3 regions of the Kitasatospora sp. P5_F3 genome follow, and region 1 is predicted to be linked to each of the others. Evidence: riboswitches for the same ligand, from Rfam matches in the RefSeq annotation. Region 1 holds a riboswitch; each other region holds the start of a gene.

Region 1 (4,599 bases):
GCAATCTCGCCTACCTGCGCACCACCAGGCTGCAGGGCGTCAGCATCGCTCCCGGCTCTGCCGGCCCGGAACTCTTCGACCATCTCACGGCGGCCACCGCCCCATAGACCCTGCTTCCGGATCACCGCCCATGGTCGGTCCGGGGATCAAGTACGCCTCCACGGAAAGAGACTGCGATGTCCGTCATCAGCGAAGACAGCCTGCTCGACCAGAAGATCGACCGGTGCTTCGGGCACATCGACAAGGAAGGCCGGGGCTCGGTCGACCACGACGACCTGCTCACCCTCGGCGCCCGGCTGCTGGCCCAGTTCGGCGAGCAGCCCACCTCACCCCGGGGCACCCGGCTGATGCTGGGCATGACCGAGTTCTGGGACGCGCTGTACGCCGCCGCCGACACCGACGGTGACTCCCGGCTCAGCCTGGCGGAGTACCGGGCCGGGATGAAGGGCGCCTTCATCGCCTCGGCCGCCGGCTTCGACGCCACCTTCCGCCCGCTCACCGAGGCGATCTGCACGCTGCTCGACACCGACGGCGACGGCGAGGTGAGCGCCCAGGAGTTCTACGACTGGCAGAAGACCTTCGGCGTCAAGCCCGCCGAGAGCCAGGCCGCCTTCCAGGCCCTGGACACCGACGGCAGCGGCGCACTGAGCGTGACCGAGCTGCTGGCCGCGATGCGCGAGTACTACACCGGCCGCTCCGCCGACGCCCCGGGCAACCAGCTGTACGGCCCGCTGATCTGACCCCCCTGGGCCGGGCCGCCCCCGCCCGGGCGGCTCGGCCAATTCTGTTGACAACTCCCCTTCGCTGCCCGACAGTTCGATCACCACAGTGGGGCCGGGGCGGGGGTGCTGACGGTGGATCACGCGGGCGACTACGACTACCCGACCGACGTGGACGGGCGCGGCGTCACCGAGCTGGTGGTGCACGGCTGGGGCAGCTCGGGGCCGGCCGAGGTGCTGAACGATCCCGAGGTGCGACAGGTGGCGGGCGACGCCGCCCCCCAATTGCCGGTCGGTCTGGGTCCGGGCGCTGCTCCATCGAGACCATCCCGACGACCTCTTTCGGTTCTCCCCGGAGTGCCGACCGGCCCGGGCGGGGGCGCGGGGTTAGCTTCCTGGGCATGCCCCAGATCGAGTTGCCGACCGGCCGCCGAGCTGCCTCGGCGGTCGCGGCCGCACTGCTGACCCTGCCGTTCTCCGGGGTGGCCGCGGCCGCCCCACCGGTGGTGGAACAGGTACGGCTGACCGCCCCTCCGATGACCGCCGGGCTGGCCAGGTCCGCCTCCCTGACGGTCCGTTCGCGGGTCTGTGTGCCGGCCCGGCGGGTCGGCGTGGCGGTCCGCAGCGCGAGCGGGGCCAACCTGGATTTCCCCGGCGGTGCGCGCAACGTCCGGATCTGCTCCGGCGGCCTGACGGTCACCACCGAGGCCAGAGCGTTGCCGGCCGGAAGCTACCGGGTGTTCGGGTTCTGGCAGGACCCCGGAGGCGGCTGGCACAACCTGCCCGAGCAGACCCTGACGGTCGCCGCCTCGGGTGAGCCCACCTGGTCGGACGGCTTCGACGGGGTGACCGTCCCGCTCGGCAGCTGGGACGGCTGCGTCGGCGCCCCCGTCGTCCGGGACCGGCACTGCACCGGGCTGCCCGCCGCCCTGGACGCCAACTGGTGGGCCTATCCCCAGGGTTGGGCGGACACCAGCGGCCTCGGCAGCTACAGCCCGGCCCGCACGCTCTCGGTCGCGGACGGCCGGATGACGATCCGGCTCAGCCGCGACGACACCGGCACCTGGGTGGCGGCACCGACGCCCAAGCTGCCCGGCGCCTCCCCGGCCGGCGGCGTCAGGTACGGCCGCTTCGAGATCACCTGGCGGGCCGACCACGCGGCCGGCTTCAAGCTCGCCTGGCTGCTCTGGCCCGACTCCGAGCTCTGGTCCAGGGACGGCGAGATCGACTTCCCCGAGGGCGACCTGAACGGGAACGTCTCGGCCTTCATGCACCGCAGGGGCAGCACCTCCGACACCGACCAGGACGGCTACCCGACCGACGTCCCGATGGCCGGCGCCTGGCACACCACCGTGATCGACTGGCAGCCGGACTCGCTCTCCTTCTACCTGGACGGCACCCTGCTCGGCACCTCCACCACCGGGGTTCCCGACACCCCCATGCACTGGGTGCTCCAGTCCGAGACCTCCGCCACCGGCCCGGCCGGCGGCACCACGGCCGAGATCACCGTCGACGCCGTGCGGTACTGGAAGGCCGGCTGACCGGTGTGAGGCACGCAACAGCGGCTCCTGCTGTCGGATTCCTGTCAGGTACTGTGCACGAGTTGCCCGCCGGTCGTTGCGGGCCCCGCCGCCGGGACGCCTAATCCTGTCCGCCCGGCTGCGGTGTCGTTCGAGCTCCGAATCGGACAGGAGCGGGGGACCCAGGTAAGTCGCCGTGCCCTCGTGGCACGGCTCGGGGTGAAGCCGCTTTCCGTACCGGCGGCCGGGCTACCCACGGCCCGAACCCGACAGCTCACCTCGCAGGCGTCGTGGAGGGAACCTCTCGATGCTTTCCCGAAATGCCCGGATAGGCGCGGTCGCCACCGTCGGACTGATCGCCATACCCATGATCGTCAACGCCGAGGTCGCCAGCAGCGCGCCGCGCTCGACCCAGCAGACCAAGAACCACTGGCGCTGGCAGCCCAGCCCTACGCCGACCCCGGCCCCGACACCGACGGTCGCCCCGAGCCCGACCGCCACCGCGACACCGACGCCGACGCCGACCGCCACCGCGACGCCGACCCCCACGGCCACCCCCACGGCCGCCCCGACCGTCGCACCGACGCCGACACCGACACCGACGCCCACCGCGACGCCGACCACGGGCCCGGCTCCCACCTGGTCCGAGGACTTCACCGGCCAGTCCGTCCCGCTCGGCAGCTGGACCGGCTGCAGCTCCAGCGGCGCGATCCAGAACAGCCACTGCACCGGCCTGCCGAGCGCGGTCGACAGCAAGTGGTGGGCCTACCCGAGCGGCTGGCAGGACACCAGCAGGAACGGCGCGTACGACCCGGCCAAGACTCTCTCGATCGCCAACGGCGCACTGAACATGCACCTCAACCGGGACAGCGCGGGCACCCACGTGGCCGCGCCGGTGCCCAAGCTCCCCGGCGCGGTGGGCCCGGGCGGCGGCGTGCTGTACGGGAAGTTCGAGGTGACCTGGAAGACCACCTCGGCGGCCGGCTTCAAGACCGCCTGGCTGCTCTGGCCGGACTCCGAGACCTGGCCCCGGGACGGCGAGATCGACTTCCCCGAGGGCGACCTGAACGGGAACGTCTCGGCCTTCATGCACCGCCAGGGCGGCACCTCCGGCGGCGACCAGGACGCCTACTCGACCAACGTCCCGATGGCCGGCGGCTGGCACACCTCCACCATCGACTGGCAGCCCGGCAGCCTGACCTTCTCCCTGGACGGCAAGGTGATCGGCCACTCCACCAGCCGGGTGCCGAACACCCCGATGCACTGGGTCCTGCAGTCCGAGACCGCCCTGGACGGCACCCAGCCGGCCCAGGGTGCGAGCGCGGACATCAGCATCGACTCGCTCCGCTACTGGAAGACCACCGCCTGACCCCCGATCAGGAGAGCTCCGGGTCAGGGTGCACCGGTACCCGGTTCGCACCCACGAGCAGGTCCATCACCCGCTCATGGGTGTCACCGACCCGATCGGTCACCCTGACCCGGATCCAGACGCTCTCCACCACCGCCATCGCCTCGGCGGTGAACCAGCCCAGCATCGCCCTTCCCTGGGCGGGCAGCGGCCGCCCCGCGCCGATCAGCGAGAGCCGGAAGTCGTGCCCGACGACCGCTCCCCGCTCGGCAATCAGCTCGGCCGCCCGCTGCATCTCCACCCATCCGGCCTGACCCCCGGTCGGCTCGGCGAAGGTCACCAGGTAGCGCACCTCGGTGATGACTGCCACGTCCTGGGCCGCGTTCTGCAGGTGCCCCTGCCAGGCGATCCGCTCCTCGGGTGCAACGCCCGCCACCGCCCGGCCGAAGAAGCCCAGGGCCGGCCGGACGGTTCGCGCGTACTGGGCCCGGGCCAGCGCCGCGCCCGTGGTGGCCAGCGCGGCCGCCGTGGCGCTCTGCCCGTCCATCAGCTTGAGCCGCCACGGCCAGTCGTTCAGCAGTCTGGGCGGCAGGTTCTCCCGGACCGTCCCGTAGATCAGGATCACCAGCGCCAGTACCGCCAGTGCTGTGAGCAGTCGGGACAGCAGTACATTCCGTCGCACCACTCGCTGTGCCGTGTTCATCACGTCCACCCCTGAGACCAACTCTAGTGCGGGGCACCAGTGTTCGAACAGGGCGCTCAGTCAGGCGGTCCGGCCCAGGGTGGCCAGGTAGGTGCGCCAGCCGCCGTGCTCGGTGATCTCCCGGTGCACGCCACGCTCCAGTTCGCCCCGGGCCAGCAGCATCGACAGGCAGGCGGAGCCGTCCGCGAGCTCGATCACGCCGAGTTCGAGCTCGCGGGGCTCGCCGGGGAGGATGACGTCGCGCAGGTGGGCCAGGTCCACGTCGTAGAGCTCGCCCTCGATGGCGGTGTCCACGGCGGGGTCGGGCAG
Region 2 (4,599 bases), on a different contig from region 1:
TGAACCGCCTTCGAGCACCGCGATGACCACCACTGCCCCGGCTACCCGCATGGCCTGCTCCTCCCTGAGAGCTACGCCCGGTGGAGCACGCCGCACCGGCGTCCACCGAGACCGTATCGGAGGATCGTAAGCACGCCACGATCCTCCGCAAGAGCAATTACCCGCCAGGTGACCCAGCTCACTCCTCTTCTGGCAGGTTACGGTGCACGACATGCCGGAAACGCACCTGAATCCCCAGCCGGAACTCTTCACCTGGGAGTTCGCCGCCGACCCCTACCCCGCGTACGCGTGGCTGCGCGAGCACGCGCCGGTGCACCGCACCACGCTGCCCAGCGGGGTGGAGGCGTGGCTGGTCACCCGGTACGCGGACGCCCGGCAGGCGTTGGCGGACGGGCGGCTGTCGAAGAACCCGGCGCACCACAGCGGGCAGGCGCACAAGACCGGCCGGGTCGGCATCCCGGGCGAGCGGCAGGCGGATCTGATGACGCATCTGCTGAACATCGACCCGCCGGACCACACCCGGCTGCGGCGGCTGGTGTCGAAGGCGTTCACGCCGCGCCGGGTGGCGGAGTTCGAGCCCAGGGTGCAGCAGTTGACGGACCGGCTGATCGACGACTTCGCGGCCCGTGGCTCGGCCGACCTGATCCACGAGTTCGCCTTCCCGCTCCCCATCTACGCGATCTGCGACCTGCTCGGCGTGCCGCCGGAGGACCAGGACGACCTGCGGGACTGGGCGGGCGCGATGATCCGTCACCACGGCGGGCAGCGCGGCGGGGTGGGGCGGGCGGTGAAGAGGATCCGGACCTACCTGCTGGAGCTGATCCACCGCAAGCGGGCCGACCTGGGTGACGATCTGATCTCCGGTCTGATCAGGGCGAGTGACCACGGTGAGCACCTGACCGAGAACGAGGCCGCGGCGATGGCCTTCATCCTGCTGTTCGCCGGCTTCGAGACCACCATCAACCTGATCGGCAACGGCACCTACGCGCTGCTCCGCAACCCGGCCCAACGTGCGTTGCTGCAGGAGTCGGTGCAGCGCGGCGAGACGGCGCTGCTGGCCACGGCGGTGGAGGAACTGCTGCGCTACGACGGCCCGGTGGAGCTGGCCACCTGGCGGTTCGCCACCGAGCCGCTGACCGTCGGCGGCGTGGACATCCCGGTCGGCGACCCGGTGTTGGTGGTGCTGGCGGCGGCCGACCGGGACCCGGCCAGGTTCGCCGGAGAGAACACCCTGGACCTCGCCCGCAAGGACAATCCGCACCTCGGATTCGGCCACGGCATCCACTACTGCATCGGCGCCCCGCTGGCCCGGCTGGAGGGTCAATTCGCCCTGGCCACGCTGCTGACCAGGCTGCCCGACCTCCAACTGGCCGCCGACCCCGAGGAGCTGCGCTGGCGGGGCGGTCTGATCATGCGCGGGCTGCGGGAGTTGCCGGTGTCGTTCACGCCGGAGGGCGCCGACGTGCGCTGACGGCGTGTCGGTCAGATCTGATCAGGTGTGATCTGAGTACGCATCAATCCGGACATACCAGTGCGGTTTGTGGACGATCTATCGTCTGGCGTGATTTCCGTGTGATGTGTTCGACATAAGCTTGTGATCGATCGGGTCATCTGCTTACTCTCCCTGGTGTTCGCAGCTGCGAACCCCGTGCGCGGAACGCCGAATCCTGCCCGCCGCGCTGCCGGGACACCGACCAGACCCTTGGGCAGGGGCGGGGGACCCAGGTAAGTCGCCGTCCCCCACGGCTTGGGGTGAAGCCGCCAGCAGTGGCGGCCGGGCCACCTCCCGGTCCGAACCCGACAGCTCACCTCGCAGGCGTGCGGAGAGGGACTTCTTCATGCTCTTCACCGGTTCGGGCCGTCATCGTCGTCGTACGCAGGCCGAGAAGATCATCGCCGTCGCGGGTGTCGCGGGCGTCGGCATCGCACTCCCGCTGTTGACCGCCACCGGCGCGCAGGCCGCCCCGGTCGACACCTGGGAGAAGGTCGCCCAGTGCGAGAGTGGCGGCAACTGGAGCATCAACACCGGGAACGGCTTCTACGGCGGACTCCAGTTCACCCCGAGCACCTGGAAGGCGTTCGGCGGTCAGCAGTACGCCGGGCAGGCCAACCAGGCCAGCAAGGGCCAGCAGATCGCCGTCGCCGAGAAGGTGCTCGCCTCCCAGGGCCCGGGCGCCTGGCCGGTCTGCTCGGTCAAGGCCGGTCTGTCCAAGGGTGGTTCGGCCGCCCAGGTGGACACCTCCTCGGACCGTGCCACCCGCTCGGAGACCCGCGCCCCGGCGCCGGCCGCCAAGTCCTCGAAGCAGACCACGCCGAAGGCGTCGGCCGCCCCGAAGCCCGCGACCCCGAAGTCGGCCGCGCCGACGGTGACCGCACCGAAGCACGCCGCGCCGACGACGCCGGCCGCCGGCGGATACACCGTCAAGTCGGGTGACACCCTGTCCGACATCGCCGCTGCCAACGGCCTGAACTGGCAGCAGGTTTACCAGGCCAACCAGTCCGTCATCGGCGGCGACCCGGACCTGATCCTGCCGGGTCAGGTGCTCAAGCTCGGCTGAGTCGCGACCCGCTGATTCACGACACACCGTCAGGCGGGGTCGTACCGGCTTGTTCCGGTACGACCCCGTTTACGGTCATTCAGGTGAACTACCGATGAGTAGCCGGGCCACACGGTGAGACGGGACCAAGGTCAGCGTGGCCCCGGGCTCCGGTGCGGTTAGGCTCTGGTCGTAACGACAACAGATCCCGCTTCCGTCAAGGAGATGCCTCGTGCCGTCCATTGATGTCGTCGTAGCCCGTGAGATTCTCGACTCCCGTGGCAACCCCACGGTCGAGGTCGAGGTCGGTCTGGACGACGGCAGCACCGGCCGTGCCGCCGTCCCGTCGGGTGCTTCCACCGGTGCCTTCGAGGCTCTTGAGCTGCGCGACGGCGACAAGAACCGCTACTTCGGCAAGGGTGTCGAGAAGGCCGTGCTGGCCGTCATCGAGCAGATCGGCCCGGAGCTGGTCGGCTACGACGCCACCGAGCAGCGGCTGATCGACCAGGCCATGCTCGACCTGGACGCCACCCCGGACAAGTCCTCGCTCGGCGCCAACGCGATCCTCGGCGTCTCGCTCGCCGTGGCGCACGCCGCCTCCGAGGCCAGCGACCTGCCGCTGTTCCGCTACCTCGGTGGCCCGAACGCGCACGTGCTGCCCGTCCCGATGATGAACATCCTCAACGGTGGGTCGCACGCCGACTCCAACGTCGACATCCAGGAGTTCATGATCGCGCCGATCGGCGCCGAGTCCTTCTCCGAGGCCGTCCGCTGGGGCGTCGAGGTCTACCACACGCTCAAGGGCGTGCTGAAGGAGCGCGGCCTCTCCACCGGTCTGGGCGACGAGGGCGGCTTCGCGCCGAACCTCGACTCCAACCGTGAGGCCCTCGACCTCATCGTCGAGGCCATCAAGAAGGCCGGCTACACCCCGGGCAAGGACGTCGCGCTCGCCCTGGACGTCGCCGCCTCCGAGTTCTTCAAGGACGGCGCCTACCAGTTCGAGGGCAAGGCGCTCTCCTCCGCCGAGCTGATCGCCTACTACGCCGAGCTGGTCGCCGCGTACCCGCTGGTCTCGATCGAGGACCCGCTGGACGAGCAGGACTGGGACGGCTGGAAGGCCATGACGGACGAGCTGGGCGACAAGGTCCAGCTGGTCGGTGACGACCTGTTCGTCACCAACCCGGTCCGCCTGGCCCGTGGCATCGAGACCGGCACCGCCAACGCGATGCTGGTGAAGGTGAACCAGATCGGTTCGCTGACCGAGACCCTGGACGCCGTCGAGCTGGCCCAGCGCAACGGCTACCGCTGCATGATGTCGCACCGCTCCGGCGAGACCGAGGACGTCACCATCGCCGACCTCGCCGTCGCCACCAACTGCGGCCAGATCAAGACCGGCGCCCCGGCCCGCTCCGAGCGCGTCGCCAAGTACAACCAGCTGCTGCGCATCGAGGAGATCCTCGACGACGCCGCGGAGTACGCCGGCCGTGGCGCGTTCCCGCGGTTCCGTACCGAGGCCTGAGACATCAGGGGCTGACACCCCAGGCGTCTGAACCGGTGCCCCGGCTCCCACCCCGTAGGGTGGAGGGCCGGGGCACCGGCATGTGATCAGGAGGGGTACCAGCGATGTGGAAGATTCCGGGCTTGGCGGCGCGACCGCGCTTCACCAGCCGGGCCACCGTCCTGGTGCTGGTGCTCTGTTCGCTGGTGGCGATCCTCGCCTACCCGACCCGGCAGTTCATCTCGCAGCGCTCGGACATCTCCGACCAGCGGACCAAGGCCGAGCACGCCAGGCAGCAGGTCGAGCAGCTCCGCCGGGAGCGCGCCCGCTGGCAGGACCCGGAGTTCGTCAAGGCGCAGGGCCGGGAGCGGCTGCACTACGCGATGCCCGGCGAGACCCCCTTCATCTCGGTGGACCCGAACCCGCCGAGCCCCAAGTCCTCCTCGGCCGACGCGGGGTCAGCCCCGCAGGCCAAGGCCGCCCAGCCCTGGTACGCCAGTGTCTGGGACTCGGTCGACCAGGCCGACTCCACCCCCGCACCCCGCTAGAGGCAGCGCATCCCCA
Region 3 (4,599 bases), on a different contig from region 1:
GCCGTCAGGTGCCGTTCGTGCTGATCAACGGGTACAGCGAGAAGATCGCCGCCCCGTTCATCTCGCCGGACGACCGGGCCGCGATGTGGATGGCCGTCCAGCACCTGGTCGAGCTCGGCCACGAGCGGATCGGCCTCGCGGTCGGCCAGCGCCGGTACGTGCCGGTGCTGCGCAAGATCGAGGGCTTCACGGCGGCGGTCCGCGAGCTGCTCGGCCTGAGCGAGGCGGAGGCCGAAGGGCTGGTCCACCACACCCTGTTCAGCGTCGAGGGCGGCCACGCGGCGGCCAACGCGCTGCTCGACAAGGGCTGCACCGCGATCGTCTGCGGCAGCGACATGATGGCGCTCGGCGCGATCCGCGCCGTCCGGCAGCGCGGGCTCGCGGTGCCGCAGGACGTCTCGGTGGTCGGCTTCGACGACTCCCCGCTGATCGCCTTCACCGAGCCGCCGCTCACCACCATCCGCCAGCCGGTCGAGGCGATGGCCACCGCCGCCGTCGACGCCCTGCTGGAGGAGGTCGGCGGAAACCCGGGCCAGCGCGCCGAGTTCATGTTCCAGCCCGAGCTGGTGATGCGCGGCTCGACCGGGGCCAACCCGAAGAGCTGACCGGACGTCAGGGTGGGGCACGAGGGTTCTCCCTCGTGCCCCACTCGGCTTTCTCGTCCGCAGGAGCGATGGGCATCCCAGCCGAGGGGAGACGGTCCGCCCCCAGGGTCGAGGCGGCCGGGTAGCTCCCGGCGGCGACCGGCGCCTTCCTGGTCACCGTGCTGATCACCTACGCAACCGTCAACCAGCTCCTGCACCTGGTCGAACCGCTGAACGACACCGGCGAGGGCATGCCGAACAGCGGCCCGGGCTTCTGGCTGCTGCTGCTGGCGGCGGTCACGGTCGCCTACTACCGCCGCAGGCGTGGGTCAGTCGGTCGGCGGCTCGGCGGGGGTCTCGCGCAGCTCGGCCAGCTCGGCCTCCAGTTCGGTGACCCGGGTGGTCAGCCGCTGGACGTCCTGGACCGCGTCGAGGTAGTTCGCCTTGTGGCGCTTGGCGACCTCGCTGAGGGTGTCGACCCGGTCGGCGAAGGCGTCGCGCTCGGTGGCCAGCGGCTGGACGGCGGTGTGGAAGACCGCTTCGGCGATCCAGTCCGCCCAGGCGTTGATGTGCTGGGTGCCGGCGGCGCCGCCGAGGTCGGCGTTCTGCAGACCCTGGAGCATCGCGGGCCGGATGGTCTCGGCGATCCGCTGGGTCGCGGTGGGCTGCTCGGTCATGGCTGGTCCTCGCGGTCGAGCTGTTGAGTAGGTAACTCCGCGACATGACCGACGAAGCGAAGGCGCACATCACCCGTAAGGATAATCGCCGCGCGCAGGCCGGGATGCGTCAGACGCGACCGGCGAAGTCCGGCGCCCAGTTGGCGATGGACTCGGTCTTCACGCCCGCGCGCGGGTTGGCGGCCTCGACGTACTTGCCGTCGCCGATGTAGAGGGCGACGTGGTAGACGCCGGAGTTGCTGCCGTTGTTCGACCAGAAGAGCAGGTCGCCGGCCTGGAGGTTGTCCAGCGAGACCCGGGTGGCCGCGTCCGCCTGGTCGTTGGCGATCCGCGGCAGGGAGATCCCGGCCTGGCGGAAGGCCGCCTGAGTCAGACCCGAGCAGTCCCAGCCGCCGTTGCTGCTGCCGCCGTAGACGTACGCCTGGCCGAGCTTGGACATCGCGAAGTTGATCGCGGCGGCCTTGCTGCCGGTCGCCGCCACCGCGGTGGTGGCGGTGGAGCCGGACGCGGCCTTGCTGCTCTTGGTGGTCCTGGTGCCGGTGCCGGCCGAGGACGAAGTCGGCGCCGGGGCGGTCGACTTCGGCGCGCTGGTGACCACGGTGGTGGTGCCGCCGAGCGCCAGCTGCTGACCCGGGTAGATCATGTCCGGGCCCTCGGACAGGACCGACTTGTTGAGCTCGTAGAGCTTCTCCCAGCCGCCCTCGACGTTCTGGTTCTGCGCGATGGTGGAGAGCCAGTCACCGGCGACCACCGTGTAGGACTTGGCCGCGGTGGTCGTGGTGGTGGTCTGCTGCTCGGCCGCCTTCGGCGCCGGGGCGGCGGCCTTGGGGGTGCTGGCCTTCGCGGAGGAGTCGGTGCTCGCCGAGGTGTCGACCTGGGGGGCGCTGCCGCCCTTGGTCAGACCGGCCTTGACGGAGCAGACCGGCCAGGCGCCGGGGCCCTGGGAGGCGAGCACCTTCTCGGCGACGGCTATCTGCTGGCCCTTGCTGGCCTGGTTGGCCTGGGCGGCGTACTGCTTGCCACCGAACTCGGCCCAGGTGCTGGAGGTGAACTGGAGGCCGCCGTAGAAGCCGTTCCCGGTGTTGATGCTCCAGTCGCCGGTGGCCTCGCACTGGGCGACCTTGTCCCAGGTGGAGACGGTGGCGGCGGAGGCGGAGCCGGCCGTGAGGCACGGGACCGAGAGGCCGATGCCGACCACGCCGGTCGCGGCGATCAGACGGCGGGTGCGCTTGGACGCGCTGCTGGACAGCATGAAGATGCGTTCCTCTCCCACGCCTGCGAGGTGAGCTGTCGGATTCGGGCTGGAGTTGCCCGGCCGTGCGTGAGCACGGCTTCACCCCAAGCCTGAAATCGGTCAAATCAGACCAAATCCAGGCGACTTACCTGTGGTTCCCCCGCCCCTGCCATGGTGCATTGCGGTGCTGCCTGTTCATCCGATGGCAGGACTCGGCGTTCCGGATGAACTGGGTCCGTGTGGCCACGAACAGGGGAGCACGTTAGACAGACTTAAGTTCAAACCGCAAACCTCTGTGATGTGGATCATGGTTTCTTCAGGGAACCTTCATGGATCGGAAGCCTTCGTTCCAGTGATGGATTTCGATCGGATCTGATCAAACCCCTTGGTGTTCAAGGGACTTGCCTATGCTTCAGGCGAGGCGGCCGCAGGCGCGGCCCGGGGGAGAGGTGCGCGGCACCATGCGGCACGCGAAGAGGCCCGAACCGGCCCCGGAAGGTAACGGTTCGGCAAAGGCCGGGCGCAGGAAGGTACTCGGCTGGATCGCGGCCGGCACGGTGGCCGCCGCGATCGGCGTGGAGGAGCTGGTCCGGCGCACCGGGGACGCTCCTGACGTCGCCTCGGCTCCACCGCCACCGCCGACTCCCGAGACCTCGCACGTACACGGTGAGCCGGTGCCGTCCGCCTCGCCCGAGCCCTCGCCGTCGCCCTCCCCGGAGCCGCCTCCCCCGGCCAGGCCGTGGTCGGACCCGGCCGGTTGGGGCGGGGCCGTGCCGGGCCCGGCCGCCGCCGTCCGGGTCAGCGACCACGTGGTGTTGGACGGCGATGCGGCAGTTGGTTCGTTGGTGGTCGAAGCGTCAGGTTCGCTGACCTTCGCGGCCGACCGCTCGGTGGTGCTCAGCTCGGCGGGCAACGTCGAGGTGAAGGGCAGTCTGACGCTGGCGCCGGCCGACACCGCCCTGCACACCCTGCGGTTCCCCGCCGTCGACGAACGGCGCTTCCAGGGCGGCGGCATGACCCTGCTGCCGAGCGACACCGGCCTCTGGGTCACCGGGGCGGGCTACCTCCGGCTGGACGGCGCCGCCCGGACGGCCTGGGTGCGGGCCGCCGGGGCGCTCAAGCCCGGCGACACCAGCATTACGCTCGCCACCGCACCGACCGGCTGGCGCCCCGGCGACGAGCTCGCCGTGACCCCGACCGGAGCCCCCGACGCCGACGGCTTCTCGGAGCGCTACGACCTGCGGACCATCGCCGCGATCAACGGCAGCACGGTCACCCTGGACGGCCCGCTGAAGTACCCGCACCCACGGGTGGCGACCGGAGGGGGCGTCACCGTCGGGGCAGAAGTGCTGAATTTAACCCGTAATGTCCGAATTGAGGGAAGTGAGAAGGGCCGCGCCCACGTCCACCTCACCAGCTCACGCAAGTCCGACGTCCGGCACGCCGCCCTGCGCTGGCTCGGACCGCGCGCCCCCGGCAAGGACCAGTGGAACGGCAAGGCGGTCACCGAGCCGGTGCTCGGCCGGTACGGGCTGCACTTCCACATGCTCGGCGACACCAGCCGGGGCACCGTGGTCGAGGGGGTGGTGGTCCGGGACACCGGCAGCCACGCGTTCGTCCCGCACGCCAGCCACGGCATCACCTTCCGCAGCTGCATCAGCCACCAGACCTGGGAGGACGCCTACTGGTGGGACGGGCCGCTGGACACCCGGACCCCGCAGGGCCCGTCCGACGACATCACGTACGACTCCTGCGTCGCCTCCCGGACGCTCTTCGACCCCAACCCGCGCGGCTACCGGCTGACCGGCTTCAGTCTCGGCGCGGGCACCGGCGGAGTGGCCAGGGACTGCGTGGCGGTCGGCGTGCAGGGCGCGAACGGTGCCTCCGGCTACCACTGGCCGGAGACCAGCGAGGGGGTCTGGACCTTCGAGCGCTGCCTGGCCCACAACAACCTGGAGAACGGCATCTTCGTCTGGCTCAACGCCCAACACCACCACGTGGTCGGCCAGTTCGTGGCCTACCACAACGGCGGCTGGGGCATCGAGCACGGCGCCTACCTGAACGACTTCGACTACACCGGCAGCGTCCTCTACGGCAACGCCGC

What was found. Region 1 has a riboswitch for cyclic di-AMP ahead of ACXJMZ_RS00905 (glycoside hydrolase family 16 protein). Riboswitches for the same ligand answer to the same signal wherever they lie in the genome.
Region 2: another riboswitch for cyclic di-AMP. It lies ahead of ACXJMZ_RS02595 (transglycosylase family protein); the one in region 1 lies ahead of ACXJMZ_RS00905 (glycoside hydrolase family 16 protein).
Region 3: another riboswitch for cyclic di-AMP. It lies ahead of ACXJMZ_RS25070 (transglycosylase family protein); the one in region 1 lies ahead of ACXJMZ_RS00905 (glycoside hydrolase family 16 protein).

Annotation. Positions count from the first base shown of each region.
Region 1 is NZ_JBFUMY010000001.1:218,816-223,414, forward strand. It holds gene ACXJMZ_RS00890 (aldehyde dehydrogenase family protein) at 1-107, shown strand, start outside; gene ACXJMZ_RS00895 (EF-hand domain-containing protein) at 177-740, shown strand; gene ACXJMZ_RS00900 (glycoside hydrolase family 16 protein) at 1,121-2,260, shown strand; cyclic di-AMP (ydaO/yuaA leader) riboswitch at 2,386-2,542, shown strand; gene ACXJMZ_RS00905 (glycoside hydrolase family 16 protein) at 2,547-3,608, shown strand; gene ACXJMZ_RS00910 (hypothetical protein) at 3,616-4,290, opposite strand; gene ACXJMZ_RS00915 (allophanate hydrolase-related protein) at 4,351-4,599, opposite strand, start outside.
Region 2 is NZ_JBFUMY010000004.1:15,310-19,908, forward strand. It holds gene ACXJMZ_RS02585 (SDR family NAD(P)-dependent oxidoreductase) at 1-51, opposite strand, end outside; gene ACXJMZ_RS02590 (cytochrome P450 family protein) at 212-1,471, shown strand; cyclic di-AMP (ydaO/yuaA leader) riboswitch at 1,683-1,833, shown strand; gene ACXJMZ_RS02595 (transglycosylase family protein) at 1,839-2,558, shown strand; gene eno (phosphopyruvate hydratase) at 2,770-4,056, shown strand; gene ACXJMZ_RS02605 (FtsB family cell division protein) at 4,161-4,583, shown strand; gene ACXJMZ_RS02610 (DUF501 domain-containing protein) at 4,599-4,599, shown strand, end outside.
Region 3 is NZ_JBFUMY010000047.1:21,715-26,313, forward strand. It holds gene ACXJMZ_RS25060 (LacI family DNA-binding transcriptional regulator) at 1-605, shown strand, start outside; gene ACXJMZ_RS25065 (hypothetical protein) at 914-1,261, opposite strand; gene ACXJMZ_RS25070 (transglycosylase family protein) at 1,371-2,534, opposite strand; cyclic di-AMP (ydaO/yuaA leader) riboswitch at 2,519-2,692, opposite strand; gene ACXJMZ_RS25075 (hypothetical protein) at 2,957-4,599, shown strand, end outside.